DNA from 4 places in the Blautia segnis genome. Region 2 is predicted to be linked to each of the others. Evidence: riboswitches for the same ligand, from Rfam matches in the RefSeq annotation. Region 2 holds a riboswitch; each other region holds the start of a gene.
What was found. Region 2 has a riboswitch for cobalamin ahead of nikB (nickel ABC transporter permease). Riboswitches for the same ligand answer to the same signal wherever they lie in the genome.
Positions count from the first base shown of each region.

Region 1 (8,151 bases), on a different contig from region 2:
CAGGGATCTTTATAAATTTTTTGACAGAGAGGGCAATACCCTGGTGCTTCGCCCGGACTTCACCCCGTCCGTATCCAGAGCCTGTGCCACCTATTTTAACCCGGAGAAGGAAGTGGTAAGCCTTTGCTACACAGGCAACACCTTCATCAACAATTCCAGCTTCCGCGGCAGACTCAAAGAGACCACACAGATGGGCGTGGAACGCATGGGAGATGATTCCCCGGAGGCAGATGCAGAGATTCTCGCCATGACTGTAGAGTGCCTTCTGACTGCTGGTCTGACAGAATTCCAGGTAAGCGTAGGCCAAGTAGATTACTATAAGGCCATTTTTGCCCAGACCGGAATGAGCCAGGAAGAGGAAGAAGAGCTTCGGGAACTGATTTCCCAGAAGAATTATTTCGGCGTGGAAGAGCTTGTTAAGAGCAAGAAGATGGACAAATCCCTTGCGAAGGTTCTTTCCCAGCTTCCTCAGATGTTCGGTTCCGCAGAGGTTCTTGAGAAGGCCAAAGCCCTGACCGATAACCCGCAGGCTTTAAAGGCAGTGGCACGCTTAGAAGAAATTTATGAGCTTCTTAAGGTTTATGGTTATGAGAAGTATATTACCTTTGATTTTGCCATGCTCAGCAAATATCATTATTATACCGGAATTATTTTCCAGGCTTACACCTACGGCACAGGAGAGCCTCTGATCAAGGGAGGCCGCTACAACCAGCTGATGAAGCATTTCGGTAAGCCGGCAGCTTCCATTGGATTTGCCATTGTGGTAGACAACCTTCTTATGGCACTTTCCAGACAGAAGCTGGAAATGGAAGACCCGGATGACGTGACCGTGATCACTTACCGCAAGGAGAACCGGATCCAGGCAATCAAGGAAGCCAAAGAACTTCGCGCCCAGGGCAAGAACGTAGCCCTTCGCCCGGAGAAAGTAACGAAGGTATGTGAGGTGGAATTATGAGATATCTGACTTTTGCCCTTACCAAGGGAAGACTTGCAGACAAGACCCTTGCTCTGCTGGAAAAAACAGGAATCACCTGTGAGGAGATGAAAGACAAAGACTCCCGTAAACTGATCTTTGTAAACGAAGAACTGAAAATGCGTTTTTTCCTTGCAAAGGGACCGGATGTGCCCACCTATGTGGAATACGGCGCAGCGGATATTGGAATTGTAGGCAAGGATACCATATTAGAAGAGGGACGGAAGCTTTATGAGGTGATGGACCTTGGCTTTGGTGCCTGCCGCATGTGCGTGTGCGGACCGGAGAGCGCAAAGCCCCTTCTTGCATCCAACCAGCTCATCCGCGTGGCAACCAAGTATCCAAATATTGCCAAGGATTATTTCTATAACAAAAAGCACCAGACGGTTGAGATCATTAAACTGAACGGTTCCATTGAGCTTGCTCCTATTGTAGGGCTTTCCGAGGTGATCGTGGACATTGTGGAGACCGGAAGCACCCTTCGTGAGAACGGCCTGAAGGTTCTGGAGGAGGTTTGCCCTCTTTCTGCCAGAATGGTAGTGAACCAGGTAAGCATGAAAATGGAAAACGAGCGGATCAGCAAGCTGATCGAAGAGCTGAGAGAAGTGATTTAAAGAAAAAAGTCGCAAGCCAGCGATATGATCATATTGGAAAGTCAGTTACAGACAGAAAGAGAGACGAAGTAAAATGCGTACAGTAAGATTAACAAAGGAATCTACAAAAGATATTCTGGAAAATCTGTTAAAAAGAAGCCCAAACAATTATGGCAAATTTGAAGCAGCTGTTGCAGACATTCTTGCCAATGTGAAGGAAAAAGGAGACGAAGCCCTGTTCTCCTATACAAAGGAATTTGATAAGGTAGAGGTTACCGCAGACACCATCCGTGTAACCGAAGCGGAAATCCAGGAGGCCTATGAGGCAGTGGACGCCTCCTTACTGGAAGTCATCCGCAAGGCTCTTGTAAACATCCGCAGCTACCACGAGAAACAGCGCCAGAACAGCTGGTTTACAAGCACAGAGAACGGCACCATGCTGGGCCAGAAGGTAACTCCTCTGAACCGTGTAGGCGTTTACGTTCCAGGAGGAAAGGCAGTTTATCCTTCTTCCGTTCTTATGAACATTGTGCCTGCCAAGGTTGCAGGAGTGCCCCACATTGTAATGACCACCCCTCCGGGAAAAGACGGAAAGGTGAATCCTTCTACATTAGTTGCAGCCAAGGAAGCCGGCGCTGACGAGATCTACAAGGTGGGCGGCGCACAGGCTATCGGCGCACTTGCCTACGGTACTGCCAGCATCCCGAAAGTAGACAAGATCGTAGGACCTGGAAATATTTTCGTAGCACTGGCAAAGAAAGCCGTTTACGGCCATGTCAGCATTGATTCTATCGCAGGACCAAGTGAGATCCTGGTTCTTGCAGATGAGACTGCCAACCCACACTATGTTGCAGCTGACCTTCTTTCCCAGGCAGAGCACGACGAGATGGCTTCTGCAATCCTCATTACCACCAGCACTGAGCTGGCGCAGAATGTGGAGAAAGAGATTGATGGCTATCTGAAGGTTCTCTCCAGAAGAGAGATCATTGAAAAATCCCTGGAGAATTTCGGATACATTCTCATTGCAGAGGATATGGATGAAGCCATTGATGCGGCTAACGAGATCGCATCCGAGCATATGGAGATCGTGACCAAGAATGCCTTCGAGGTGATGATGAAGGTGCGAAACGCAGGCGCTATCTTTATCGGTGAGTACAGCTCCGAGCCCCTGGGCGATTATTTTGCAGGGCCGAACCACGTACTTCCAACCAACGGAACTGCCAAATTCTTCTCCGCACTTTCTGTGGATGATTTTATTAAGAAATCCAGCATTGTATATTATTCCAGATCTGCACTGAAAGAAATCCACAAGGATATCATCCAGTTTGCCATCTCCGAGCAGCTGACCGCACATGCAAATTCCATTGCAGTCCGTTTTGAGGATGAGGACAAAAAGGAGGAGCCATGACAAGAGAGGCCCAGGTAACACGAAACACAAAAGAAACCCAGATTTCCCTGAAGCTAGGTTTGGACGGAAGCGGCAAAAGCAGCCTGGACACTGGCGTGGGATTTTTTGACCACATGCTGGACGGCTTTGCCCGCCACGGACTGTTTGACCTGGATGTGAAGGTGAAAGGGGATCTTCAGGTGGACGATCACCACACCATCGAGGATACGGGAATCGTCCTTGGCACTGCCATTAAAGAAGCAGTGGGAGACAAGAAGGGAATCCGCCGCTACGGAAGCTGCATTCTTCCTATGGATGAGTGCCTGGTGCTCTGCGCAGTGGATCTTGGAGGACGTCCCTATCTTTCCTTTGACGGAGAGTTCACAAGCGAAAAGATTGGCGATATGTCCACAGAAATGGTAAAGGAATTTTTTTATGCGGTTTCCTACACTGCGTCCATGAATCTTCACATTAAGGTTCTTACCCCGGGAAATAACCACCATATGGCAGAAGCTATGTTCAAAAGCTTCGCCAAAGCCCTGGACATGGCGGTAGCGTTTGACCCCCGCATTACAGACGTGCTTTCCACAAAGGGAAGCTTGTAAAAGGAGTATTTTTACATGGAAAATTTAAAAAGCAAACTGTCCTGGTCTGATTTCAAGCTGAACAGTGACGGCATGGTTCCGGTCATTGTCCAGGATTACAAGACAGACCAGGTTCTGATGCTTGCCTATATGAATGAAGAGGCCTATCTTACCACTTTGAAACTGGGAAAAATGACCTACTGGAGCCGCAGCCGAAACGAGCTGTGGACCAAAGGACTTACCTCCGGCCATGTTCAGTACGTGAAATCATTGACTATTGACTGTGATAATGATACAATCTTGGCAAAAGTGGAGCAGGTAGGTGCTGCGTGTCATACTGGAAACAGGACATGTTTTTTTACCCCGCTGCTCTAAAAAAGTAAGCCAAAGGTAAAACTATCATATGAACAAACAAATGAAAAACACCCTGACCAAGGTTCTGATCTTCTTCGTGCTTCTTGTGGGCGCATACTGTCTGTGGTGCCATTTTCTTACAGACAATGTGATCTGGACAAAGCTGAAAGTAAACGGCATTGCCATCCAGGGAATGACCGAAGAGGAAGCCATCATCGCCATTACAGAGGATTTCCAGAAAAATTATCAGGACAAGCAGATGACGGTCACTCTGAACGGACAGGAATTTCAGGTGTCCATTTATCCGGCGCTGAGCATAGATGCGAAAGCCGTTGTGGCAAGTGCCTATTCCCTTGGACATGGTTCCTGGATTACCCATGGTACAGACCGCATCCAGCTTATGAACAGCAAGACGAAGGAGGAGCTGACCCTTCTTCCTACTATACGCAATCAGGATGACCTAGATGAGGTGCTGAATACAGCCGGGATTCAGAACGGTTCTACTACCATTCAGACCTCCTGTGAGCTCACAGATACCAGTCTTGTGATTACGAAAGGCGTTACCGGAATTGGACCGGATCTGGACGCTCTGAAAAAAGAGATTCTAAGTGCCATTTCCCGGGAAGATTACGAGACCGTGATTGAATGTCCGACTATGGAAACTCTGCCGGAAGCTTTTGACATGGAAGCTTATTATGAGCAGGTACATACAGAGGCCACAGATGCTTCTCTCGGAGAAAACAACGAGATCATTCCTGCTGTGACGGGCATTTCCTTTGATGTGGAAGCCGCACAGAACCGGCTTGACCGGGCAAGAGAGGGACTGGTAATCACCATTCCGCTTGAAATCACTCTGCCAGAGGTTTCCACGGAGGAAATTGAGGCTCTGCCTTATCTGAACCTCCTTGGAACCTATACCACTTACGGCGGCGGTACCAAGAACCGGATCACCAATCTGAAGCTTGCAGTAGAAGCATGCGATGGGGTGGAACTGCAGCCGGGACAGACTTTTTCCTACAATGATACCTTAGGTCCCAGAACAGAAGAGCGGGGCTATAAGGAAGCGACGGTAATCGTAGGCGGCGAGCACGCCCAGGATATCGGCGGCGGAATCTGCCAGGTGTCCACCACCTTGTTTATGGCGTGCCTGCAGGCGGATCTTTCCATCGTAGAACGCCATAACCATGCAGCGCGTATTGACTATGTGGATGACGGACTGGATGCAGCAGTTGTTTACGGAAGCCAGGATTTCCGCTTCCAGAACAATACCTCTTATCCCATTAAGATTTCCGCAGTCTATGACGAAGCAGAAGAGTCTGTGACCGTATCCATTTACGGTACAAAGGAGAACAACAATACTGTAGAGATCACCACCGAACACTCCGATCCCAACACCTGCAAAACCTACCGCAGCGTGTATGATGAGGCGGGAAACCTGCTCCGCACAGAAGAGGTTGGGTATAGTCAGTATAAACAGTAAAGCGATGTTGCGTATTTCCCGCACAATAATTTAAAATATATGTTAAATTGTAGTTACTGGGCACGGAGTGAACAGTAACAAATTGTAGGCTGTCAGGTAGAAAGTGCCTTGGCAGCCTATTGATTTCAGTATAATAGTCTGCTATAATGAAATGAATTGAATAAATCCGTTTTCAGTGCCTTTGCAGAAAAAAGAATCTGCTGGCTAAGAGGGAATCAGGTGCAAATCCTGAGCGATCCGGTCACTGTAAACAGGGAATGAAATCCGAAGATGCCATTGGCAATGCGTTGCTGAGAAGGCTGGATTTCGTATTGATCTGTAAGTCAGGAAACCTGCTGAATTCGTTAATGAAAGCTTCCGAGGAAAGCACTTCATTCTCATGTAGCATATATTTCGACTATGGGATATATTGATTTCTGGTGCCTGTTCCCTTATGGGAGCGGGCATTTTTTTGCATTAGAAGAGTTTTCTGGAATTTTCCGAATACTCTGAGGCAGTCTTTGATTTATTCAGGCAACAATACCAGAAGATAACCATAAAAGAATCGAGGGAGAAAAATGAAAAGAAATTCAAAACGCTTTCTGGCACTGTTTCTTTCTGTGGCAATGACCGTCACTCCGGCTGCCCTTACACAGGCAGAAAGTGAGAGTACAGGCGTACAGGTTACGGTAACTCCGGCGGAAGAAGCTGTTGTGACAGAAGCTCCGAAAGAGGAGACTGCTCCTGCACAGGAAGAGAAGGCAGAAACAACTGCTCCGGAAGAGACCACGGCACCTACAGAGACTCCGGAGCAGACAGAAACTGCTGAGGTTTCTGTTACAGAAGCGCCAGCACAGACAGAGGATGCCAAAGAAGAGACTGCTGCTCAGCCAGCAGAAGACGCAGCTGTAACAGAAGCTCCGGCTGCAGAAGAAGCTTCCGGCAATGGGATTGCCACTTATACCATGCCAGAGGATTTAAAAGAAGACGGCTCAAACATGACCATTGATAAAGCAGATGATACTGCTTACAAAATGTTCAAAATTGCAAGCTCCTCTGCAGAATTAAAGGGTGATAAAATTAAAATAACCCTGACTTCTAACGGAAAGAACTACAATAAGATTTACCTTGGACATAAAGAAGATGCTGCATCTGTGATGGATGCCAATGCAATCGCAGGAACAGAAACAGAAACCGGATATACCTTCGTTTTCGAAATTGATGCAAAGGCAGAAGCTCAGACCATTTATCTGGTTCCCCATTCTGTAAAAAATAATGCATGGTATACGACCCAGGATCTGAAGCTAAACGTTCCAGGAATGAAAGCCCCGGAACCAACTGCCACACCAGAACCAACCGCAACTCCGGAGCCTACCGCAACTCCAGAGCCTACCGCCACACCAATTCCAACCGAGACTCCGGCAGCCTCTGACAACGAGATCAAGGACGCTGGCATCAAGCTGGTAAAAGAAGACGGCAACGAATTTGCCATGTTCGTGATCACTGGTTCTACTGTAAAATTAGAGGGCGACAAATACATCGTAACCCTTTCCACAGAGAAGCAGAACTATGACATGATTTACTTCGGAAGTTCCAGCGATGCAGATAAAGAGACAAAAGCTGTCCACGGCGTAGAGAATGCAGCAGGCGGCTATACATACACTTTCGAAGTTCCTGCAAGCAAGGAGACACAGACTGTTTCTGTAGTACCTCATTCCAAGAAGAGCCAGCACTGGTATGAAAAAGGAATCCTTACCATTACAATCCCGGCAGTTCCCGGATACGGTGAGCAGCCAGAGGTAACTCCGGTGCCAACACAGACCCCGCAGCCAAGTGAAGCTCCGAGTCCAAGCGAGGCTCCGCAGCCAAGTGAGACCCCGGCTCCAAGCGAAACTCCGGCTCCAACATCTACACCGGAGCCAACTAAGGTTCCATCCGGTGCATGTGAGAACGGAATCTACAATGTGGATGTAACTTCCAGCTCCTCCATGTTCCGAGTAGTAGGCTGTACCCTTACCTCCAAAAACGGAAAGATGACAGCAGTTCTTACCTTAAGCGGCACAGGCTATGATTACCTCTTTGCAGGAACCGGTGAGCAGGCAGCAAAAGCAGATTCCTCCAAATGGATTCCATACACTGTAAATGCTGATGGTAAATATACTTATGAAATTCCGGTGGAATCTCTTGATCAGGGACTTTCAATTGCTGCATTTTCTCACAAAAGACAGACCTGGTATGACAGAACCCTGACCTTTGAGTCAGCTACCTTAAATAAGATCGGTGATATCAAGGATGACACTCAGAAACCAGACACAACTCCGGCACCGACTGCGACACCATCCGTTGAACTGACAGGTACTCCTACACCAACTCCAACAGCAGCTGTTACCGCTACACCAACACCAAATCCGGAACCGGATAAGGAGTCCAAATATGACTCTGATCTTAGCGGAGGAACCTCCTCTGTAAACAGCTCCACCACACTGGCAGACGGAACCTACACACCAGACAGCTTCTCCTGGTCCGGCGGTACCGGTAAGGTAAGTATTTCCTGTAATAAGATTACTGTAACCGGCGGAAAAGCCTATGCAACAATTGTATTCAGCAGTGAATATTACGGATATGTAAAGGCAAACGGCAACACCTATTACGGATCCTGCGGAGGCGGTACCTCCACCTTCACCATTCCGATTGCATTAAACCAGAACAATACCATCATCGGTATGACCACCAGAATGTCTCAGGCTCATGAGATTACTTACACCATTTATGCTGCATTAAAGGGTGCAAGCGATCCGAAA
Region 1 is NZ_JACOOT010000019.1:74,166-82,316, reverse strand. Features, by position in the region: gene hisZ (ATP phosphoribosyltransferase regulatory subunit) at 1-955, shown strand, start outside; gene hisG (ATP phosphoribosyltransferase) at 952-1,587, shown strand; gene hisD (histidinol dehydrogenase) at 1,661-2,974, shown strand; gene hisB (imidazoleglycerol-phosphate dehydratase HisB) at 2,971-3,558, shown strand; partial or broken gene hisI (phosphoribosyl-AMP cyclohydrolase) at 3,595-3,909, shown strand; gene H8S54_RS08535 (VanW family protein) at 3,941-5,371, shown strand; cobalamin riboswitch at 5,528-5,725, shown strand; gene H8S54_RS08530 (hypothetical protein) at 5,929-8,151, shown strand, end outside.
Region 1: it holds a riboswitch for cobalamin, as region 2 does, so the genes downstream of both, H8S54_RS08530 (hypothetical protein) here and nikB (nickel ABC transporter permease) in region 2, are expected to answer to the same signal.

Region 2 (8,151 bases):
GTTCAGCATCAGTCCCCACTCCGGTGTCGGTGCTACTGCTCCGAATCCCAGGAAGGAAAGAGATGCAAGTTCCAGCATCATGGTACCCATATCTGCCGCTGCTGTTACTGTCATAGTCGTCAGCATGTTGGGGAGGATATGCTTCCACAAAATTTTGAATGTACTGGTGCCGTTTACCACAGCCGCTTCCACATACAGATTACGTTTTACTTTCAGGACCATACTTCTTGCCAGACGGGCATATTTTGTCCAGCTTACGGCTGTGATGGCGATGACTCCGTTTCTAAGGCTTGGGCCAAGCATACCTGCGATTGCGATTGCCAGGATCATTCCAGGGAAAGAGATCATCATATCTGCGATTCGCATGATCACCTGATCGATCCAGCCGCCGAAGTATCCTGCAATAATTCCAAGCAGTGTACCTACAACAAAAATAGTTGCTACCAGGATCAGGGTGGATACCAGAGAGGTTCTGGTACCATAGATCACACGGGAAAGAATGTCTCGTCCCAGTTTGTCAGCGCCAAGGGGATATTCTGCACATGGGGCTTTCAGAGAATCCACCATCACTGCATCCAGCGGATCCTTTGGTGCGATCCAGGGAGCAAAAACAGCTACGCCTACAACCGCAAGCGCCAGAATAAAGAATACGGTAAACTGTTTATGAGCTAAGAAAAAATTCTGCTTTTTCACTTTACTTAACCTCCTTTATTCTCGGATCCAGATAAGTATAGGAAAGGTCAACGATAATGTTGATCACCATATACATAATCGCGATCATCAGTACATAGGCCTGCACCATCGGATAGTCACGACAGGCGATTGCCTTGATCGCCATGCTTCCCATTCCAGGCCAGTTGTAGATGATCTCAACAACTGCAGTTCCACCAAGCAGGGAGCCAAGGGAAAGACCAAGAAGGGTAACGATTGGGAGCATTGCATTTGGGAGCACATGTCTCCAGAGGATCACGCTTTCCTTGATTCCTCTCATTCTTGCTCCGATAACATAGTCCTGTCTTAATTCCTCCAGCACTGCGTTTCGCACCTGTCTGGTGTATTTCGCAGACATGGAAAGAGCCAGGGTTACGGAGGGCAGGATCATGGTCTTGAAATCGGTAGTACCTCCGGCTACGTTGACCCAGCGAAGCTGTACTCCGAAGATGCTAAGAAGGATCAGACCGATCCAGAAGCTTGGAATGGATACCCCGAAGAAGGTAATTCCGCGGATGAGATAATCCGGCCACTTATTCTGATACACCGCGGAGAGGATTCCGCATGGTATGGAGAATAAAATCATCAAAAGAAGGGCAAACAGTGACATCTGAAGGGTTGGCCAGAAGCATTTCATCAGTTTTTCAGTTACGGGAACTTTAAATGCATAGGATGTTCCCATGTCTCCGGTCAGAACTCCTTTTACCCAGGAGCCGTACTGTACCAGAAACGGTCGGTCAAGGCCCAGTTCATGTCTTGTCTGTTCCAGAAGTTCCGGTGTAGGCAGGTTGCCACACTCTGTCAGCATGATTTCTGCCGGGTCACCAGGAGAAAGATAAGTAAGTCCGAATGTAAAGAAACTTACACCGATCAGAACAATCAGAATCTGCAGAAGCCTTTTTCCAATTTGTTTTTTTGACATTTTCTCTCCTTCCTACATGTTGGAGGTTTTTCGCCGGATCTGATTCAGTTTTCGCAAAAAAAGGCAGGGGGAATGATACGCTTTCGAAAAAAAGCGCAGAAAAAAACAACACCCGCAGAAATTACGGATGTCATTGCACACAAAAAAACCATGCTTCCTATCTACCGTAAGAATCATATCAAATCATTTATAAGCAGGTCTCCTGACTTAAGATCCTCGCTCCAGAACCCCTTCCCAGACTGACAACTGTCCATCCAGTGAGATTATGTTCTGCAGCTCCCTATCACAGTGACGGGATCGTACCGGAATTACACCGATTTCCCTTTTAATCCATGTGCAGACATTTGCACAGGAACTTACAAAGGCTGGTTCAAAACCAACAAATGTTATCTAATTTTCCTTATAAGAATAGCTTATATTGGGAATCTTGTCCAGAAAAATTTTTTCACAGATTGTATTTTTTTGAAAACAAAGGGGAATCAATCGTTCCCCCCAAATTGTCAGTTCAATGCTTCCTCAACGCATTCTTCAATATCGTCAATAATAAATTTCCGCATAAATTCCAGATGTTTTCCAAATAATCTTGCAATAAAGCCTACCAGCAGAGCTGCGATAATGGTACCTTCACGGACACCGTTTAATTTTCCCCAGAAAATAAAGAAAAGAATTCCTGCGATCACGGTCATGGAAGAATCAAATATGATCTTTGTGGTTCCAGATATACGCCAAATCCAAGCACGATGCAGCCTGCCAGAAGGGCAGCCAGCTTCATTGCATAATTTCCGGGATTTACCCAGAAAAACAGATACATAGTAAGGTCAATAAAATATCCAAAGGCAATGGATACCGGAATCTGCAGAATGTTTTCTATCTTAAAATTCTTTCTCAGAATCAGGATCTGCAGCAAGATCAGAAGAATACTGAAGATGATGGTGAAATTTCCAAGTGTGGGCGGAAATTTAAGACTTAGCACATAAGGAATGGATGAAATTGGAGAGGTTCCAAGGCTTGCTTTTGTCACAAGACTGACTCCAAGCGCATTGATAAACAATCCAATCAGAAACAACAGATATCTTTTTAACTTATTCATTTCTTTCCCCCTGTAAATTCGCATAGATTTTTCCATATACAGCCAAAAACTGCTGGAATTCTTCGGCAGAAACACCGGACAATGCCTTTTCTTCTATTTTGGCAAAAGCCTGGGACACCAGCTGCTGTTTCTTCTTTCCCTCTTCTGTCATAAAGATATGGAAGCTGCGTCTGTTGCCGTTTAAAATCCGACGCTCGATCAGCCCTTTCTCTTCCATCTTATTTAAAATAGTGGTAAGAGATCCAGCTTCCAAAAAGCAGGCTTTTGCGATTTCTTTCTGATTGCTGCCGTCATGGTCTTTCAAATAGTCAAGTATCTTGGGCTGCCCGATGGTAAGTCCGGTATCCTTAAGCTGTTCCAGCAAAGCTTTCTGGACAAGCATCTGGTTGGCCATAATCAGGTAGTGTAAGGTATCATCCATGGTTGGTTTCCTTTCTTCCGAATAGTTATAATTCAAATATTTTGAACTATAACTATCTTAGATCAGGATGTCAAGGGAAAACTGACAGCGATAAATTTTTCTTTTTGAGGGGAGCTAGAAAAAAACAACAGGGACAAAGTTTTGGATCTTGTCAGAAAACTCAGTCCCTGTTGGTTCGTTAATGAATTGCTTCATATAATTTCTTTATTTTGTCGGCCAGCTGCTGGAGAGTTTGGGCACGATGGGCGAAGATTCGAAGGACCAGGTCGCCGGTTGTCAGACGGGTAACTCCGCCGTCCGTGTCCGGTTCTTCGTCAAGAAGCTGCCAGATTTTTTCCTGTAATTCCAGATTGATTTCTTTATCTGTGCTGTCCTGTCCAGTATATATTTCTGAAAGAAAAAGATTGGCCATATGAGTGTATCCTTCGTACATTCCAATGCCTTCCATAGGCATTTTTTCCGGTTCGTAGCAGGTATTGTCCTGGTAGATCAGCTTTTCCCCTCTGTAAATCCGCACCCTGGAGGAAAATCTCCGATACTGAAAGCGCTCTTCATGAGCGTTTCTGCCGCAGGAAATCACTTCCAGCAAAAACAGCCGGGAGGTTTTATCCTCCAGACAAATGGTCATAGTGCTGTCAAATGCAGATCCAGAAAAGGGGATCACAGGCTGGGGATAATAGTACAGGATTGCATTTTGCTCCACCTGGATTTCAATGGTACGAAAAGCAGATCCCTCGTCCATTTTATGGATTTTCTCAAAGGACTGGGACAAAACTTCCAGGTTCGCCCCTTCCTTCACATGATAGGAAAATTCCTGGGAATCCCCTGCCATAATTCCCGCAGACGCACAAAGGGGCATGATCTGAATACCGTCGTTTTCTTTCTCAAAGGGCACCATGATCTTGTACGGGGCGGTAAAGGATAAATCTTCCAGAATGGTTTTGCCGTCCCTGACTGCGGCACATGCCTGAATACGGGAAATTTTTCCGAATTTATTATCCATACCTTTACATTCCTTCTAACAGTACGTTCTTTTTGATCCACTCCACTACCTTATCCACATTTTCATCTCCGCGGATGTTGGTGAACTGGAAAGGTCTGTCACCGCGCATTTTTCTGGAGTCTCGTTCCATAACTTCCAGGCTTGCACCAACGTAGGGGGCAAGGTCAATTTTGTTGATCACAAGAAGGTCGGAACGGGTAATTCCAGGGCCGCCTTTTCTCGGAATCTTATCCCCTTCTGCCACGTCGATGACAAAAATGGTAGCATCCACCAGCTCCGGGCTGAAGGTTGCAGATAAGTTGTCTCCGCCGCTTTCTATGAAAAGAAGTTCAATGTCCGGAAAGCGTTCCATCATCTCATCCACTGCCTCAAGGTTCATGGATGCATCCTCACGGATCGCAGTATGGGGACAGCCGCCTGTCTCCACGCCAATGATGCGCTCCACTGGAAGAACGCTGTTTTTGGCAAGGAACTGGGCGTCCTCCTTTGTATAAATATCGTTTGTGATCACACCAATGCTGTAGTCCTTTGCCATCTTTCTTGACAAAGCCTCAATAAGTGCTGTTTTTCCGGAACCAACAGGTCCCGCAACTCCGATTTTTACATATGACATCTCGATTTCCTCTTTTCTTCTTATGACATGTATAGCCTGGAATACAGTTTTTCGTGCTGGATTCCCCTGATATCAAAACCTGGTGCGGAAAGACACAAATCTTCTTTGCTTTTATGCATCACATCTTCCAGAATCTCGCCAAATTCCTTATAACAACCGCTTAAAAGCTGCTGTCCCGCGGTCTGGCTTAAGGGGATCGTCTTCACGCAATTAGTTACCATTGCAGAGGTCTGTGCATACAGATAATGGGCCAGAGCCTCCCCAATGGAAATCTCCATCTGGGCACAGAAAACGCCGTAAATGCAGCAGTGATTCACCGCTTTTCCCTTTCTCGCGTCCAGATATTCCCGGAAAATTCCCGTTTCGCTGATGGAAAGTCCCAGCTTTTCTATGGTTTTGGCAAAACGGGAGCCCATCTTTCTTGCAGCCTCTCTTTGCTCCATGGGAATCCTGGAGGCTTCCAGAATTTCTTCCAGTTCCAGAAGCTCTGACAGGTCATTTTCCCTGGCGGCTTCATAGGCAAGTCTGGCTCCCAGAAGTTCTGTATATGCAAGATTCCATTTTATTTTATGGGTAATATATTCTCTCGCCGTGTCTGCATCATGGACAATTCCCCGCTGAATATAGGTTTCCAGTCCCTGGGAATGAGAGTAGCCTCCGATGGGAAACAGGGCGTCATTTACCTGCAAAAGATAAAACTGTTTTTCTGACATAAAGAACCTCCATAACTGCAGTTTTTTTACTTGTTTTAGTGATGATGGTTGTGGATGCTTGCAGAAATCCGCTTGTCAAAATCAAGCTTTCGCACCTCTTTTTCGGCCTTAACACCGTGGATTTTCTGGAGCATCACAAGCATTGGCTCATTATAAATGGTAATAAAAGTATCGTCCTCTCCCCAGAAAAGAGGCGCATGCCGGTTGCCGATCTCATAGCATACCTTGGCTGCCATTTTCTCATGTCCAGGGGTGAAGGACACGCGGATCACTTCGCATGGCGGGGTATTTACGGCAATTATTTTTTTATCATCTGCGTAGATCACATCATCCTGATACAGTCCCCGGGAAAGAATGGAATCATCCATGCGGATGCCAACCTCCGTCCCTTTGTCCGTTGTTTTTTTATGTATTTTCTTAAAAGCTTCGTGCCATTCGATGTCTACATATTCCACTGTTTTTCCTTCTATATCAAAATCATGAAGCTTTCCCAAAACCTGCTCACAAAGCATTTTTTCTGACCTCCAACTTGCAGTTTTTCTTTTTACCAAATCTGAAGCAGCATCATAACACCGGGGATCCAGGCTGTTACAACGCCCTCAAAGACCTGAAGATATGGAACAAATTTTCCCAGCTTTTTCCCGCAGATATCCTCCACAAACGCAGTTCCCCACAGAATTGCCCACAGATACCAGATTCCTGCCCAGCGGATATCTGCTGTGATTCCAAGTGCAGTACTTCCGGTAAAGCCTTCGATGGTTCCGAAGATCACGGCATTGACTGCCACGAAGGTAGAAAACCATGCAAAAGGAATGGGATCTGCTTTTAAAAACTTGCTTAATGCAACAAAAAGATAGGTAAAGCAGAACAATAATCCGGTTCCTGCTGCGTAATAATTTCCCTGTACCAGGTTCACAAAGTTAATAAAAAGGGAAAGTCCTCCGGTGAAAATATTCATGATGGCAGTGGATTTTCCATCTACATGATATAAGGTACACATACCATTGTTGATCAGTACGATTCCTACAAACAAAAGGCAAACACCTAACATAAAATCTCTCCTCTTCTTAAAACAGGCTGTAAAGCTGAGTCAGCGGAAGCTTCTCGGCTGGTTTGGAAGTGATCTCTTCCCCGTCAACAGTTACCTTATAGGTCTCCGGATCAACTGTTAATTCCGGTGTTCTGTCGTTGAATACCATGTCCTTTTTGCTGATATTTCTGCAGCCCTTTACAGGCACTACAGTCTTTTCCAGACCATATTTTTCTTTTACATTTTCATCCATGGCAGCCTGGGATACAAAGGTCAGGCATGCTTCGTTTTTTGCTTTTCCGTGGGCTGCGAACATTGGCTGATAGCATACCGGCTGGGTAGTCGGAATGGAAGCATTTGCATCTCCCATCTTGGAGGCAATGATCATGCCGCCTTTGATGATCATGTCCGGTTTTGCCCCGAAAAATGCAGGATTCCACAGAACCAGGTCTGCGAATTTTCCGGTTTCCACAGAGCCTACATACTGGGAAATACCGTGGGTGATGGCCGGGTTGATGGTATATTTGGAGATGTAGCGTTTTACACGGAAGTTGTCGTTATCATGGCCTGCATCTTCCGGAAGTGCGCCTCTTTCATCTTTCATTTTGCTTGCAGTCTGCCAGGTACGTGTGATGACCTCGCCTACACGTCCCATTGCCTGAGAGTCGGAGCTCATCATGCTGAAAATTCCCATGTCGTGAAGAACATCCTCTGCAGCAATAGTCTCCGGTCGGATTCGGGAATCAGCAAATGCCACATCTTCCGGAATTCTTTTGTCCAGATGATGGCAAACCATCAGCATGTCCAGATGCTCATCCAGGGTGTTTACAGTGTATGGCATTGTGGGGTTCGTGGAGGATGGAAGCACATTTGGCGCTGCTGCCGCGCGGATGATGTCCGGTGCATGGCCGCCGCCTGCTCCTTCTGTATGATAGGTATGGATGGTTCTTCCGCCGATGGCTGCCAGGGTGTCTTCTACGCATCCGCCCTCATTCAGGGTGTCTGTGTGAATTGCCACCTGCACATCATATTCATCTGCCACATTCAGGCAGTGGTTGATAACTGCCGGTGTTGCGCCCCAGTCCTCATGTATTTTCAGTCCCATTGCCCCGGCTTTTACCTGCTCGATGAGAGGTGCTTCATCGGAGCAGTTGCCTTTGCCAAGGAAGCCAAGGTTCATAGGATACTCTTCTGCTGCTTTTAACATCATTCTCAAGTTCCATGGTCCCGGGGTACAGGTGGTGGCGTTTGTGCCGTCTGCCGGGCCTGTTCCTCCGCCGATCATGGTGGTTACGCCGCTGTACAGCGCACAGTCGATCTGCTGAGGACTGATGAAATGAATGTGGGTGTCAATTCCCCCTGCTGTTACGATCATTCCCTCTCCTGCCAGGGCTTCTGTAGATGCGCCTACTGTCATTCCAGGTGTTACGCCGTCCATAATGTCCGGGTTTCCTGCTTTTCCGATTCCTGCGATTTTGCCGTCTTTGATTCCAATGTCAGCTTTGACGATTCCGGTGGAATCCACGATCAGGGCATTGGTGATCACAAGGTCAAGATCACCGTCCTTGCTGCAGGTTTTTACAGACTGTCCCATGCCGTCACGGATGCTTTTGCCGCCGCCGAATTTTACTTCATCGCCATAGGTGGT
Region 2 is NZ_JACOOT010000003.1:195,193-203,343, reverse strand. Features, by position in the region: gene nikC (nickel transporter permease) at 1-693, opposite strand, end outside; gene nikB (nickel ABC transporter permease) at 695-1,633, opposite strand; cobalamin riboswitch at 1,809-2,008, opposite strand; gene H8S54_RS18510 (hypothetical protein) at 2,134-2,319, opposite strand; gene H8S54_RS01660 (YczE/YyaS/YitT family protein) at 2,316-2,723, opposite strand; gene H8S54_RS01655 (MarR family winged helix-turn-helix transcriptional regulator) at 2,716-3,144, opposite strand; gene H8S54_RS01650 (urease accessory protein UreD) at 3,323-4,147, opposite strand; gene ureG (urease accessory protein UreG) at 4,152-4,760, opposite strand; gene H8S54_RS01640 (urease accessory protein UreF) at 4,781-5,473, opposite strand; gene H8S54_RS01635 (urease accessory protein UreE) at 5,509-5,985, opposite strand; gene H8S54_RS01630 (AmiS/UreI family transporter) at 6,018-6,524, opposite strand; gene ureB (urease subunit beta) at 6,541-8,151, opposite strand, start outside.

Region 3 (8,151 bases), on a different contig from region 2:
CGGCTGAGGGAAGTAGCATCCGGTCCCTGTGCAAGGTCGATATCTCCGGAAAGCATTGCATCTGCCTTTGTATCGCTTCCGATATTCTTTACAGTGATGCTCTTGATCTCCGGTGCTCCGTCCCAGTAATTCTCGTTTGCAACAAGCTCGATTTTCTCCTCAGATACATACTCAGATACTGCGTACGGACCTGTGCAGATCGGCATTGTGTCATAGTTGCTGGTGTCAGCAGTGGTGTCAACGATAACAGTCATAGGCTCTGTAAGCTGTGCTACAAATGCGCTGTACTCTCCGTCAGTTGTAAATACTACATATTCTCCGTCAACATCGATGCTTGCGATTTTAAGGTCTCCTCCACGGGAGTTGTTGTCGATAGATCTCTGAATGGAATCTTTTACGATTTCAGGTGTTAACTCTGTACCATTGCTGAATTTTACGCCCTGGCGAATATGGAAACGATAGGTTGTGTCATCTGTCTGCTCCCACTCATCTGCTAACTGTCCAACAATCTCCATGTTCTCGTTTACAGTTACAAGTGTCTCACCAACACCGCAGCGGGTAAGGTTCCATCCGCACCAGTCTGTTGCCGGATCCATACCTTCAATGTAAGTGAAAAGTGCCAGATTGATGTGGCTGTCGTTGTCAGCAGCAAATGTTGTAACACCGCTTCCCATTACGCTGCAAGCCATAACTCCTGCAAATAATAAAGACATTAACCGTTTTTTCATTTTGTTTTTTCTCCTCCTGTTGTTATGTGCATGTTTACTTTATCTATGTTCATCCTTCCAACCTCTGGGGCGGAAAGTAAACATCATTATTTTTTTCCTTTGGGATTCATCAGATCCTGAATACAGTCTCCCAATAAGTTGAATATAATAACATTTATCAAAATTACCATTCCCGGTGCCATAAGCATCCAGGGCGCTGAATACATATAATCTTTTCCTTCTGAAAGCATGTAGCCCCATTCCGGCGTAGGCGGCTGGGAGCCAAGTCCTAACAGGGAAAGTCCTGCAATCGTCAGAAGCTTGCTTCCAATATCCTGGGTGATATTTACCAGAAGGGAAGGCATAACATTTGGGATAATGTAGCCTGTCATAATGCGGAAATTGTTGGCTCCGCCCAGTCTGGCCTGTTCTATGTAGGTATTGTTCTTTATGGAAAGAACCAGGGAACGGCTGATTCTCGCGTAATAAGTCCATCCAGTGAGGGTCATTGCAAGGATCAGATTGGGAAGTCCTGTTCCCAGGAAGCTAACCAGTGCAATTGTGAAAATTGATCCTGGAAAAGCCATGAGCATATCGGAAAGACGCATCAACACTGCATCAAACGCGCCGCCCCAGAAACCGGCTGCTGTTCCCACCAGAATTCCCACAACTGAAATAATCGCAGTCACTGCAAAGGCAATCAGAAGAGAAGTTTTTCCTCCATAGAGGATTCTAGAAAAAATATCTCTTCCCATCTGGTCTGTTCCCAGAAGATACTGTTTGCAAGGTGCTTTCAATAAATCGGTATAGTGTGTTTCAAGAGGATCGTATGGAGCAAATTTCCCGGCAAACAACGCAAACAATAGGAAAATCACTGCAAATGCTGCCGAAATTCCAAAACGGATCCATATTTTTTTCTTACTCTTCATGCTGTACGGCTCCTCTCCTGATTCTTGGATCAAGCCACTGATATGAAATGTCCACCAAAAGATTTACCAGAACGTAAATGCATCCCATCCACATAACATATCCCTGGATCAGCTGATAATCTCTTCCGGAAATAGCAGCCACAGCCGCACTTCCAATTCCATTCCAGCTGAAAACCGTTTCCACGATCATGGTTCCTCCAAGCAGGCCGCCGAAGGACATTCCCAGCATGGTTACTACTGTAAGCAAGGAGTTGGGAAGCACATGGAAAAAGATGGTGCGGAATCTTCCCACGCCTCTGGCCTGACAGCCATTGATGTATTCTTCGTTCATCTGCTCTACCATTACCGCCCGGATTCGCCTTATATAATATGCGCTCATGCTTAATGATAAGGTGATGGCTGGCATGATCAGGCTTTTGAAGGAATCTGATCCGCCAACCGGAAGCCAGTGCAGATTGACTGCCAGCAGATAGATCAGCATCATACCGCCCCAGAAGCTTGGCAGTGAAATTCCAAGGAAGGACATAAACCGGATAATATAATCTGCTGCCTTATCCTTATACACTGCTGATAAAATTCCCAGCGGAAAAGAAATCAGAAGCATCAGAATAAAAGAAGCAACTGCCAGCTTAATGGTATTGGGAAGCTTTCTTCCAAGCACCTGGGAGACCGGCTGTGCATACTTTACCGACATTCCGAAATCACCGTGTAAAGCTCCCTTCAGCCAGCTTATATACTGTTCGCCGAAGGATTTGTTTAATCCATATTTTTCTTCAATCTTTGCAATTACTTCTCTGTCATGACCAGCACCCATGGATTCCGCCAGCTGCTCTGCCGGATTGGATGGCAGAATATATGTAAGTCCAAAGGTCATAATGGAAAGTCCAAACAGGATAATTACAAGTGAAACTAGTCGCTTACAAATTTCTTTTTTCACTTTTTCAGCCTTTCTGTGCTACAATGCAAAAGCTCATTGGCAGCGGACTGCCAGAAACTTCTACCTGTATTTTGCGAAATCCCAGGTCTACCAGTTTACCAAAATCCCATGCCGGGCGGTCAACCTGGCTCATGGGCAGTTTTTTCGCAATTTCTTCCATAATATGGAAATCTACATTTTCTTTGTTATGGCGTGCGTGACAGCCCTGATCCTCTTCGTCACCGTACAGCTTCTGAAATTCCTGGTACATCTTTTCATATTTCTCGCTGAAATAATGGCGGTAGTAATTTCCATCTTCCAGAATCAGAATTCCGCCTTTTTTCAGAACCCGGCTTACTTCCTCATAGGCTTTATCCGCATGCTCCAGATTCCAGAATACATTTCTTGACACCACTGCATCGAAGCTGTTGTCCGGAAATTCCAGATTCTGTACATCCATCTGCTTAAGATCCGCCTTCAGATTTTCCGCATCCAGATTTTTTCTGACTTCTTCCAGCATTTTGGGGCTGTAGTCCACGGCAGTTACCTGATATCCCATAGACGCTAACAAGGTGGTAAAAAATCCGGCACCGCAGCCATCGTCCAGTACCGTGCACCCTTCTTCCAGAGAATTGCGGAAAATATTTTCCCAGTGCTTTCCCGGTTCTGTCTTTCGCTCTTCCATACTGGCATCAGAAAATCCGCCAGCTCTCATGTCCCAGTATGTCTGAATATCCTTCAGTAATTCAGCCATTTACCTTTGTCCTCTCTGTTTTTTCAATAATAAAAGCCGCTGAAGACACAGCGGCTTAACGGCATAATATTTCTATTACACGCAACCTCTATACTGTGACTCGCAGCAAAAGTTCTTCATTCCGGCCGGTATTCTGGCTCCAGCGTCATCATACTGCTTTCCCTTCCCGATTACTCAGTGGATATAAAAGCATACTCGACTGTTACAGCTACGGCATAGCACAGGATTCTCACCTGTTTCCCGTTTACTCCGCCGCGTTTTACAAAAACGTGGCAGGCACCAAAATGGTTTCTTTATTAAATTTTTATACTAAAATCATGCAAACTGAGTTTAATATAATATTTTGCATTTGTCAATGAAATTGGCAGAATCCGCGATTATTTTACTAAACAACCACTTCCAAAATTCGTTTCCCCTCATAACTGATTTCCCGGATTCCGGTCTTTTTAGACTTATTAAAATTAAAGCTCAGCAAATATCCTTTTTCCATCTTATAAAATTCCAAATATTCAAAAAGCTGCTGCTCTCCACGGGTATTATATTCGTTTCCCCTCCAGATTTTCAATTCAATTATAAAGCGTTTTCCCTTATAATCAACGATTACATCCGTCCTTCTGCTATCCCTGGTTCTGGCCTCAATATAATAATTTCCCGTTCCATTTATAATAGGTTTTAAATAAAGTAAGAAAAGTTTTCTTCCATTTTCCTCTATAAATTTTTGATCGTTTTCTGCATATATTTCTTCATAATGCTCACAAAATTTTTCCATCACCAGATCCATCTGAAGCATTCCGGACACAATAAATCGATTACGTTCTATCCCGGCATCCTTATACAATTCACTGTTAATCGCCATTTCCGCCAAAAACAAATCATATAATTGTGTTTCAAAAATTCGATTGGATACTGCAGTAAGCCCATTCCTATCTTTTAAAAATCCAAAAGTCACTCCCAGATTAACTAATGGATTTTCAATCTTAAATGGGAAACTTACTCCGCCAAACAAAATACTTTGGAGCATTTCCTTCAATTTCGGATAATCTGACAGCTTTTTCACCATATCGTCAAATAGTGTGTTCTTTTCTCCCAACAGCATCTTCACCGCCGTAAGAAGCCCATCCTTACTCCAGCCTTCCTTCTTAGTAGGAAAAAGCTCACTTCCCGAAACTCTTTCATCCACTAGCTGACAAAGCCGTGACACCAGATATGGATAACCGGAAGTATAATTGTACAAAAATTCACTTACCTGCTCTATATCCATTCCAGTTTTAAAATCACTCTCATATTCCAGCAGCATAGCTCTAATATCCTGGATGGAAAAGTCCATACTTATATCAAAATCTACTGCAATATTCCATGGACTGTTATATTTTGACTCTTCTTCAGGATGTATTTTCACCTTCAAAGTCTTTATATCATATACGCCTGCCAAAACAACCGACTGGAAAGTCTGATCTTTTCCCTGCTGCATACGAAGATACTTTTCGCGAAGAAGCCCAAGAAATGATAAAAAGATCTGATTATCTGAGCTTTTGTCCACCTCATCGATCATAAGGATCACTGGCTGACCGCACGCTTTACACAGGGAACTGATCTTTGCTCCCAACGAGCGCAAGGGAAATTTTTCCAAAATAGGCTGATACCATTCTTCTACTATTTTCTCATCCGCATTTTGTTCTTTCAAACAATCGCCTATATCCAGCATAAGACCTTCTGCCAGACTGGAAAGTGACTGAAAATATTCATCCGCAGATTCAAAGCTCAGACTCAATACAATATAATTCTCCCTTAATCTTTTTTCAAGCAAATAGAGTGTGGTTGTTTTTCCATATTGTCTTGCACGATTTATGGTAAAATACTGCCCGTTTTCAATGTATTCACTGATAATCCGGTCAATTCTGCCACTGATATCTACCATATAATTCTTTTCCGGAATACATGTTCCTGTAGTGCAAAACCTTTTCTTCATACAAACACCTCCTCCATCTGTCATTTATAAAAAAGTATACCCAATTTTATTCCTGTCCGCAATCCGCCAATTAAATTACCTCGATCTGGCAGGCCTTCATGGCTTCCAGTGCTCTCTCGTGGCTTTCCGGGGTTACTCCTGCGCAGCAGAGGGAATCTACAATAATCGGCACCTCTGGAAGAAATGCTTTGAGCAGCATGGCATTGGAGATGACGCAGATGTCGGTGCAAAGTCCCACCAGTGTAATGCTGTCGATGGCTTCTGATTTATTGAACTCCTTCAGAACTTTTCCAAGAGTTTCACTGCCGAAAGTAGGCTTGTCAATGGGACCGGACTCCAGAAGTTCCGCGATCTCCTCGCGGATTTCCCAGCCATAGGTTCCCCGGATGCAATGCTCCACCGGGAGCTTTCTGCCCTCCTGGGTCTGCAGGTAATCTCCGCCATGTGTATCCCTTGTAGCCAGAACAAGTCCATTAAAATTCTTCACTCTGTCTACCACATTGGGCACAATTGCTTCCGCCTCTGGCGTGCCAAGCGCCCCGTCTATAAAATCATTCTGCATATCGATCACAACTAAAATATCCATGCTGTTCCCCCTTTGTGTTTTTCACGCCCTGATAAATTCATCATAATTTTTTCGAAAACATACTTTTTCTTACTATATCACCTTATCCGAATTTCGTACATACCCTTATACAAGAAAGCCGCTTCTACGGGACACAAAAAACAGCCGCCAGGCCCTGTATAGGGTTGTGACCTGCCGACTGCTTTCCTTTTTCATCTTACCCTTTAATCAATACGTTAGAGGTGTTTATCTTTTATTTTTGAAACGATAGCGGAGAAATTTTTATCATCATCCGTACCAAAGTTTTCACGTTCTTTTTCCCTCATGGTACGGTTCTTGCGATTGTGTATAGAAAAACCCTTTCTTTTCCGACTGTAAACATAACAACGAAATAAATGACGATTCCAGGCTGAATTGCAGAATCTGCACCCAGTGCAAAATTGCACCAGAGTACAAGACAAAGCCCTGTTACAAGCCATATCCAGTCAGGTATTCCAAAAGGCTGACTGGTATACAGCCTATGAAAGGGAATTACCAGAAGACCGCCTACAAGAGTTCCGATCACCCGGTTAATTCCATTGTGGAAGCCCTCCTCAAACTGGCTTCCCACCCCGTACACTGCACCGATCAGTGCAAAACAGGGATTTCGCCCTCCCAAAGGATATTCATAAATAACAGAAGTAATCAACACTACCAGAGCTGTACGCCACATACGTTCTGTCAGACGGGGCGATTTGAAGTTTTTCAGCGGCGTAAGCTGCCACTTGTTTTTCACTTCAGCTCTGTCCAGCATTTCCTGTGGTCCCATTCGCAGCACTCCTGACTATGCCGTTATCAGCTGGTTTTTTTGACCCCAGCCTGATTCCTACAGTGTCTTATGGCAGGTACGTGCAATAACATCAAGCTGCTGTTTCTTTGTTAAGGAAATAAACTTCACAGCATAACCGGAAACACGGATGGTAAAATTCTGATACTCCTCTTTTTCCGGATGTTCCATTGCATCGATCAATTTCTCTGTGCCAAATACGTTTACATTCAGGTGATGGGCATCCTGTGCAAAATATCCGTCCAGAATCTGAACCAGGTTATTCTTGCGCTCCTCATCCTCATGTCCAAGTGCATACGGATTACATCATCATACATGTTTCTGCTGCCTGCACTGCCATACGGATTCCACCGTAAGGCATAAATGCACGTTTCAGCGGCTTGTCTGTCTGAAGACCTACAATCTGTTCCAGATCCTTCATATCCTCACTGATATAGCCAGGACCATATGCGGTAAGTCCGGAAACCACTTCTGTTTCACATTCCAGCACGCCGCCTTTCTCGCGCTCTTCCTTCTGAAGCTTCTGAACATGGTTCCATAACTTTTCTGTTCTGGATGTAGGACCTGTCAGAAATGACTCGTCACCATCATATGGTGTGTAGTTTTTCTGGATAAAGTCACGGACATTGATTTCTTCCTGCCAGATTTCTCCGTGAAATCCGTCCCATGCTCCATTACTGTCAAACTTTCCCGGGGCTGTCATTGGCATTGCCTTTCTCCTCCTTTATTTTGTGTAAGCTTTTTATTTGATAAATTTAACTTCCGGATAGATAGCCTGCTTTGCAGCTTCTTTTCTCTCGTTGAAAATTACCTTGTTCTCTTCGAACAGGTTGCGTCCCTGTGCATCGATGGATACGATCAGCGGACCAAATTCTTTTACCTTGTTGCACCATAAAGTCTCCGGCATTCCAAGCTCATCCCAGTGATGCTCTACAATCTTCTCAACCTCTGTTGCAGCTACTACTGCACAGCCAGCCGGGAATACGCAGTGGATTGCACCAAATTCCTTACATGCGCGCTCTGTGTTCGGGCCCATTCCGCCTTTTCCTACGATCACTCTTACGCCTGTTAATTTGGTAAATTCATACTCGAATTTCTCCATACGCATGGAAGTTGTCGGTCCAACAGAAACCATTTCGTAATCATCCTCTGTTCCCTCAATCTTGCGGACAATAGGACCAGCATGGAAAATTGCTTTGTCTTTGATGTCATATGGAAGCTCTCTTCCATACTCAACCAGACGGCGGTGAGCTACGTCACGGCAGGTCATCAGATCTCCGTCCAGCCAAACAATATCGCCGATTTTGATATCAGCCAGGTCTTCTGTACTGATTGGTGTAATAAGAACTTTTTTATCTCCTCTGATTTCGATCATGATTTTTCCCTCCGATTATGCGTTGAATTTCCATGTGGAATGTGTATCACAGGTTACTGTAAGGTCAGAATTTACAATAAGGTGACCGCGGCGGTGTGACCAGCAGCCTA
Region 3 is NZ_JACOOT010000009.1:70,078-78,228, forward strand. Features, by position in the region: gene H8S54_RS03730 (ABC transporter substrate-binding protein) at 1-728, opposite strand, end outside; gene H8S54_RS03735 (ABC transporter permease) at 815-1,636, opposite strand; gene nikB (nickel ABC transporter permease) at 1,626-2,573, opposite strand; gene H8S54_RS03745 (class I SAM-dependent methyltransferase) at 2,578-3,306, opposite strand; cobalamin riboswitch at 3,413-3,605, opposite strand; gene H8S54_RS03750 (AAA-like domain-containing protein) at 3,692-5,275, opposite strand; gene H8S54_RS03755 (cysteine hydrolase family protein) at 5,346-5,861, opposite strand; gene H8S54_RS03760 (aromatic acid exporter family protein) at 6,163-6,648, opposite strand; partial or broken gene H8S54_RS03765 (glycine radical domain-containing protein) at 6,706-6,957, opposite strand; partial or broken gene H8S54_RS03770 (pyruvate formate lyase family protein) at 6,983-7,369, opposite strand; gene ttdB (L(+)-tartrate dehydratase subunit beta) at 7,409-8,041, opposite strand; gene ttdA (L(+)-tartrate dehydratase subunit alpha) at 8,057-8,151, opposite strand, start outside.
Region 3: it holds a riboswitch for cobalamin, as region 2 does, so the genes downstream of both, H8S54_RS03745 (class I SAM-dependent methyltransferase) here and nikB (nickel ABC transporter permease) in region 2, are expected to answer to the same signal.

Region 4 (8,151 bases), on a different contig from region 2:
GATAACAGCAGGTACGAAAACACCGGAAACCCGGTCTGCGATTTTGGCAATAGGAGCCTTGGTGGCCGCTGCGTCGCTGACCATTTTGATGATCTGGGAGAGGGTAGTATCTTCCCCTACGCGGGTTGCCTTACATTTGATGAAACCGGACTGGTTTACAGTGGCAGCAGAAATCCGGTCTCCTGCTGCTTTATCTACCGGGATGCTTTCTCCTGTAAGGGCGGCCTCGTTTACTGCACTGGAGCCTTCCAGGATCACGCCGTCAACGGGAATGCTTTCGCCGGGACGTACAACAAACACATCGCCTTTTACCACCTGGTCAATGGGAACGGTGATTTCCTGGCCATTTCGGATGACAACGGCAGTCTTGGGAGCAAGGTTCATTAGACCCTTCAGGGCGTCGGTTGTCTTGCCCTTGGAGCGAGCTTCCAGCATTTTTCCCACTGTGATCAGGGTCAGGATCATGGCAGCGGATTCAAAGTAAAACTCCATCATGTAGTGCATTACAAGCTCAGAATTACCGTCTACCTGTGCACGAGTCATGGCAAACAGTGCATAGACGCTCCACACAAAGGATGCCATGGAGCCAAGTGCTACCAGGGTGTCCATGTTGGGAGAGCGGTGCCACAGGCTCTTAAAGCCGCTGATGAAAAACTTCTGATTGATTACCATGATGATTCCGGCCAGAAGCAGCTGAACAAGTCCCATGGCTACGTGGTTGCCGTCAAACCATGCAGGCAGCGGCCAGCCCCACATCATGTGTCCCATGGAGAAGTACATCAAGACCAGAAGAAATCCTACAGATGCGATGAGACGCTTCTTCAGGATTGGGGTTTCGTGATCCTCCAGGGCCTTCTCCGCATCGGAAAGAGATTCCTTCTGACTGGATTGACTCTTAGAAGAGCAGCCGTACCCGGCTTGCTCTACAGCTGAAATAATGGCTGAGGCTGTGGCGGTGCCTTTAACGCCCATGGAATTGGTAAGCAGGCTCACTGAGCAGGCTGTAACTCCCGGAACCTTGCTGACTGCTTTTTCCACACGGGCACTGCAGGCTGCACAGCTCATGCCGGTGACATTGTATTGTTCCATAATAAAATTCCTCCTTATACGGGATGCGCCTTATCATGCAAGCATGAACGGCTGTTTGACCTTTTGACTCTAACTTGATATCTGCGAATTGCTCCGCAGCAAAGCTGTTCCCGCAATTCTCGAACATTCGGAATTCGCTGATTTACTGCGTAAATCGCTACTTCCTCATGTTCGGCGGGTCCCAAGTTCAAAAGCCTTATCATGCAAGCATGAACGGCTTTTGAACTTGGGACCCTGATATCCGCATTTATTTCATAAGCTTCTGTAGTGTTGCAACAAGCTCATCAATGGTCTCATCCTTACCCTCCCGGATATCTCTTGCCACGCAGGTTCGGATATGGTTGGCAAGAAGCTCTTTATTAAAAGCATTCACAGCGGCATTTACAGCGGCGGACTGGATCAGGATGTCATTGCAGTAGGCATCGTTCTCCAGCATTCCTATAATGCCCCGGATCTGGCCTTCAATACGCTTCAGACGGTTGACCAGCTTTCTTCGCTCCGCTTCGGAACGCAAGGTGTGCTTGGCGCAGCAGGAACAGACCTTCTGTGCAGGTTCCTGGCTGGAAAGGGGTTCAGTATCGGCTGCAGTGTGGCTGCAGCAGGTTTCGGATTTATGATCAGCTGTCATAGGCAGGCTCCTTTCTTATTAAACAAATGATTGGCCGGAAACTGCGAACCGGCGTTTTAACTTTCAAATACCCTTTGGGGGTATCTTGCTTATGCACTTAATATATACCCCCTGAGGGTATTTGTCAAGGGCTTTTTTTGTTTCATTGTGGAGTTACAGCAGGTTAAAATATATCTGTCTGAAAGTCCATTGATATAGATTGTATATTCATAAAATATCCATAATACATTCATAAAAAATACATAAAATTATGGTATCTATTAGATATCCGAGTCGAATATGTATAATGATATAACGCAAAGGTCGCATCATGAACATGATGCATAAAAGAGAATCCGGTGAGAATCCGGAACGATGCCGTCACTGTGTAAGGGAGCTGCTTCAGAGCCCACTGGGTAACCGGGAAGGGGAAGCAGTGTTGAACGAAGTCAGGAGAACTGCCTTGGCGTAGAATTGTGGATCTGCGGTACACAGAACCTTATTCTCATAGCAATATATAGGAATGATACCAGTGTCAAAAGATATTTTGATACTCATATCATTGTAATCCTGTTTGGAGGAAATGTGTTTATGAGGAAAGTGCAGCTGCAGAGTTTGCAGCTGCTTTTTTACAAAGCAGGAATCACAGAAGCTTCCTGCCGTAGAAAAAGCCCTGCCGGGCCGTGTCCTTATACATAATTCAATCCGGAAATACAGGAAAAAAGAGGAAAAAGAAATGAAAAGAAAATCTTTATTAGCACTGCTTCTTGCAGCATCCATGGCAGCAAGCATGACTGCAGCAACAGGAACTGTTGCATTTGCAGAGGAAGCAACAGAGGAGACAACTGACGAAGCAGCAGATGACGCAGACGATGCAGAAGCAGCAGATGACGCTGAGGCAGCAGATGACACTGAGGCAGCAGACGATGCAGAGGCATCTGACGCAGATCAGGAGGCAGCTGATAAAGTTGCAGCACTTATCGATGCAATCTATGTTCAGGAGAGAACAGACGACACAGATGCACAGTGCAAGGAAGCTAAGGAAGCATGGGATGCTCTGACAGACGCTCAGAAAGAGCTGGTAGAGGGAGAAGAAGCAAGCCCGGAATATTTCGGACGCGATACAGGAGATGCTTCCAAGGATGATCCTCGTAACCAGGATGAGATCGGTGAGAACGAGCTTCTTGTGGTAAGCTTTGGTACTTCCTTCAACGACAGCCGTGTTGAGGATATCAAGGGAATCGAGGATGCTCTTGCAGAAGCTTTCCCGGACTGGGCTGTAAGAAGAGCATTTACCGCTCAGATTATCATCAACCATGTACAGGCAAGAGATGATGAGCACATCGACAACATGCAGCAGGCACTTGACCGTGCAGTAGCAAACGGTGTTAAGAATCTGGTTGTTCAGCCTACACACCTTATGCACGGTGCAGAGTACGATGAGATGGTAGAAGCGATCGATGAGTACAAAGATAAATTTGAGTCTGTAGCAATCGCTGAGCCAATGCTTGGTGAGGTTGGATCAGACGCTACTGCTATCAACGAAGACAAGGCTGCTGTTGCACAGGCAGTTACAGATGCAGCTGTAAAGAGCGCAGGATATGACAGCATGGAAGCTGCTGCTGAGGATGGAACCGCATTCGTATTCATGGGACACGGAACCTCTCACACAGCAAATGTTACATACAACCAGATGCAGACACAGATGGAGAAGCTTGGATTTACAAACGCATTCATCGGTACTGTAGAGGGTGAGCCGGAAGATACCGCTTGCGATGTTGTAATCGACAAAGTAAAAGATGCAGGCTTCAAGAAGGTTGTTCTTCGTCCGCTTATGGTTGTTGCAGGTGACCATGCAAACAACGATATGGCTGGTGATGATGAGGATTCCTGGAAGAGCATGTTCGAGGCTTCCGGAGATTTCGATGAGATCGATTGCCAGATCGAAGGACTTGGAAGAATTGATGCAGTTGAGCAGCTTTATGTAGAGCATATTCAGGCAGCAATTGATTCTATTGCAAAATAATCTGTTGATGTTTTATCTTTAATTCATCAAAAAGTAAGGAGAAAAGTTATTATGAAACGTTCATTAGTCATTTTATTATCAGCAGTAAGTATTTCCACCATGACAGCAGGAAGCGTTGCGCCTGTTTGGGCTGAAGCGGCACAGACAGAAGCTGCCAAAGCAGAGGACGCCGCAGAAGCTGAGCTTGAAGACGGCGTATACGGTGTGGAGTTTGACACAGACAGCGGCATGTTCCATGTAAATGAGGCATGCAATGGAAGAGCAGTTCTTACAGTGAAGGATGGCAAAATGACCGTTCATATTACACTTGTCTCCAAGAATATCGTAAATCTTTTCCTTGGAACAGCTGAGGACGCACAGAAGGATGGAGCTGAACTGATCCAGCCTACTACAGATACTGTTACCTACAGTGACGGAATGTCAGAGGAGGTTTACGGCTTCAATGTTCCGGTTGAGAAGCTGGACGAAGAGTTTGACCTTGCCATCCTTGGCAAAAAGGGTAAATGGTATGATCATAAGGTCAGCGTAAAAGATGCAAAAGAGCAGACTGAGGAAGAGAAAAACGCAGTAGTGATCGGTGAGGATGACAGCGAGACAGCAGATGCTGAAGCAAAAGAAGCAGAGGATTCCAAAAACTGATTTTCACAGCTAACAAGTAAACCCTTACAATATTTCTTATAAAAAGACAGGCCCCGGGCAATATCATTTCTGTTAAATGATATTGATTCCGGGAAGCCTGTCTTTTTATATATCTGTTTTAATTTTCTTTTCCCTCTCCTGCAAAGTATTCCTTTGTCAGTCTTACAACTGTTCCGGAGAGCAGGAATAATGCAATCAGGTTGGGGATTGCCATAAGACCGTTAAAGGTTTCGGCAATATTCCACATCAGTCCAAGATTTGCAGTGGCACCAAGGATAGCAACCAGAGCATAGACAACCATAAATGGTTTGATTACTTTTTCGGAAAACAGGAATTCGATACAGCGTGCACCGTAAAGGCCCCATCCAAGTGCTGTGGAAAAAGCGAAGCAGCACATTGCAACTGCAGTGAAAATGGATACCCAGTTTCCATATGTAGAAGTAAATCCAAGGATGGTCAGCTCAGCACCTGCGGCTTCTCCGTAAGTGATGGGAACGCCGCTGCACAGAATAACAAGTGCGGTCAGAGTACAGATGACGATGGTATCTGTAAATACTTCAAAAATTCCGAACATACCTTGCTTTACCGGCTTCTTGGTATCTGCACATGCATGTGCAATGGATCCGGTACCAAGACCGGCTTCATTGGAAAAGATACCACGGGAAACACCCTTTTTTATACTAAGGAACATGCTTCCGATAATACCGCCGGTTACAGCGGAGGGCTGGAAAGCTCCCTTAAAAATAGAAACAAATACGGACGGAATATTCTGGATGTTCAGAAGAATTACTCCAAGTCCAAGGAGAATGTAAAGCAGCGCCATAAACGGAACAAGCTTTTCTGTTACCTGGCCGATACGCTTGATTCCACCAAGAAGGATCATGGCAATCAGGATGGCAATCACAATACCAATGATCAGATTAGATGTGGAAACTGCGCTTTTGCTAATAATGTTATAATTTAAAAGTGCGGAGTTAATAGCTGTGGTAATGGTATTTACCTGTGTGGCATTGCCTGTTCCGAATACGGTGAGAACACCGAAGGCCGCGAACAGATAAGCCAGCCAGTTCCATTTTTTGCCAAGACCGTTTTTGATGTAGTACATCGGTCCTCCTACCAGTTCTCCGTTTGCATTGATTTCACGGAAATGAACAGCAAGGGTAACCTCTGCGAATTTGGTACACATTCCGAAAAGTGCGGAGACCCACATCCAGAAAATAGCACCGGGTCCGCCGATGGCAATGGCACCTGCCACGCCGGCAATATTTCCGGTACCTACTGTGGCGGCAAGAGCCGTACACACAGCCTGGAAAGGAGTGATAGCGCCGTCGGAAGCGCTGCGCTTGCGGAAAATACGTCCAAGAGTAGTGCGGATCGCATAGGGGAATTTGCGGATCTGAAGAAAACCGGTGCGGATGCTAAGGTAAAGTCCGACGCCGAAAATACAGACCATTGCAGGAACTCCCCAGATAAAATTATTGACAGCTGTATTAATGGTTTCGATAATCTGCAGCATAGAATACCTCTCTTAAGTTTTTTATCGGATAAAGTTTGTTTTGATCTTATCCTCCGCCTGTGGAGTGGTAATTCCCGCCGCTTTACCTGCTTCGATACATTTCAGAAGCCATGCCATATTGCTTCCCAGGGTGCGCATGATCTGTAATCCCTCTTCATCCTGCTGTACCTCTGCCGGAGTATTGCCGTGTACCATGTTCCAGTAGTTTGCAGATACAACCGGCATCTCGTGATAGCTGAAATATTTCTGAAGCACATCCAGGGTAGCAGTAGTTCCGGCTCTTCTTGCAGAAGCAACTGCTGCAGCCGGTTTGTGAAGCATGTCCTTGCCTGCCATGGAGCAGAGCTTATCCATGAACTCAATAATCTGTCCTGTGGGGGAAGCCCAGTATACCGGGGAACCTACAACCAGAGCATCTGCCTCCTTTAATTTCGCCGCCGCCGCTTTTACGTTATCTTTATCAGGATCTCCTGCCTGGAAAATCTCGGTATCAATTCCGTTCTGATTCAGAGTTTTTGCAACCTCACTAAGTGCAGTGAAGGTACAGCCTTCCTTACGCGGGCTGCCGTTTAAAAGTAAAACCTTCATGTTCTTTCATCCTTTCATCTCGCTAAAGCGTTAATATATTTCTTTATTATACGATAGGAGTGGTTTAATTTCAAGACACAGTATATTCACATTTACAGGATATAATAGAAAAATTAAATGATATCAGGGTCAAAAGGTCAAAAAGCCGTTCGTGCTTGCACGATAAGGCTTTTGAACTTGGGACCCGCCGAACATGAGGAAGTAGCGATTTACGCAGTAAATCAGCGGATTCCGAATGTTCGAGAATTGCGGGAGCAGCTTTGCTGCGAAGCAATTCGTAGATATCAAGTTAGGGGCAAAAAACCTTTTGCCCCTAACTTCATTATATAAATAGCAGAAAGGAATTTGCAAGTGCTTCAAATTAAAGACATACATAAAGAATACAGAACCGGAAATCTGGTGCAAAGAGCCCTGGACGGAGTGAGTCTTAGCCTTCGGGACAATGAATTTGTGGCAATTTTAGGTCCAAGCGGTTCTGGCAAGACCACCCTTTTGAATATTATCGGTGGCCTGGACCGTTACGACAGCGGAGACCTGATCATCAATGGAATTTCCACCAGGAAATATAAGGACAGGGATTGGGATTCCTACAGAAATCACACCATTGGCTTTGTTTTTCAAAGCTATAACCTGATTCCCCATCAGACTGTGCTGGCCAATGTGGAGCTTGCTCTGACCATTTCCGGTGTTTCCAAAAACGAGAGACGGCGCAGGGCCAAAGAAGCTCTTGAGAAAGTGGGGCTTGGCGCCCAGCTTCACAAGCGTCCCAGTCAGATGTCCGGCGGACAGATGCAGCGAGTAGCCATTGCCCGTGCCCTGGTCAATGACCCGGAGATTCTTCTCGCGGATGAACCAACCGGGGCCCTGGACTCTGATACCAGCGTTCAGGTTATGGAGCTTCTGAAAGAGGTTGCAAAGGAGCGCCTTGTGGTAATGGTAACACACAATCCGGAGCTTGCCCAGCTTTACGCAACCAGAATCGTGACTGTGAAGGATGGAAAAATCCTGTCAGACACAGATCCCTTTGAGGTGGATACAAAGCAGATGGCAGCACCTGTTCACAAGAACATGGGAAAATCCTCCATGTCTTTTTTCACTGCATTGTCTCTTAGCTTTCAGAACCTGAAGACAAAAAAGGCAAGAACCCTTCTCACTTCCTTTGCCGGTTCTATCGGCATCATCGGAATTGCCCTGATTCTTTCCATATCTAATGGCGTAGACAAATACATCACAGACATGGAGGAGGAGACCCTTTCCGAGTATCCTCTGCAGATTCAGAGCACAGGGGTGGACCTGACTTCCATGATGATGGGCGCAGCGTCTGCCCAGAGTGAGAAAAAGGAAGGAGAGGTAGGGGTGGCGCAGATGGTCACCAATATGTTTTCCAAGATGAATTCCAATGATTTGGAATCTCTGAAAACTTTTCTGGACAGTGATGAAAGTCAGGTGGACCAGTATGCCAATTCTGTGGAATACAGCTATTTAGTTTCCCCGCAGATTTTCCGTCAGGAAAAAAACGGCATCCGCCAGGTAAATCCGGACAAATCCTTTTCCTCCATGGGTCTTGGCTCCGGTTCCTCCAACAGCATTATGTCTTCTACCATGAGTACAGATGTGTTCTACGAAATGCCGGAGAATGAAGAATTGTACAAAAATCAGTATGATGTGAAAGCCGGCAGATGGCCG
Region 4 is NZ_JACOOT010000033.1:102,723-110,873, forward strand. Features, by position in the region: gene H8S54_RS14230 (heavy metal translocating P-type ATPase) at 1-1,089, opposite strand, end outside; gene H8S54_RS14235 (metal-sensing transcriptional repressor) at 1,337-1,717, opposite strand; cobalamin riboswitch at 2,001-2,176, shown strand; gene H8S54_RS14240 (sirohydrochlorin cobaltochelatase) at 2,433-3,722, shown strand; gene H8S54_RS14245 (hypothetical protein) at 3,774-4,361, shown strand; gene H8S54_RS14250 (alanine/glycine:cation symporter family protein) at 4,480-5,877, opposite strand; gene H8S54_RS14255 (flavodoxin family protein) at 5,899-6,465, opposite strand; gene H8S54_RS14260 (ATP-binding cassette domain-containing protein) at 6,817-8,151, shown strand, end outside.
Region 4: it holds a riboswitch for cobalamin, as region 2 does, so the genes downstream of both, H8S54_RS14240 (sirohydrochlorin cobaltochelatase) here and nikB (nickel ABC transporter permease) in region 2, are expected to answer to the same signal.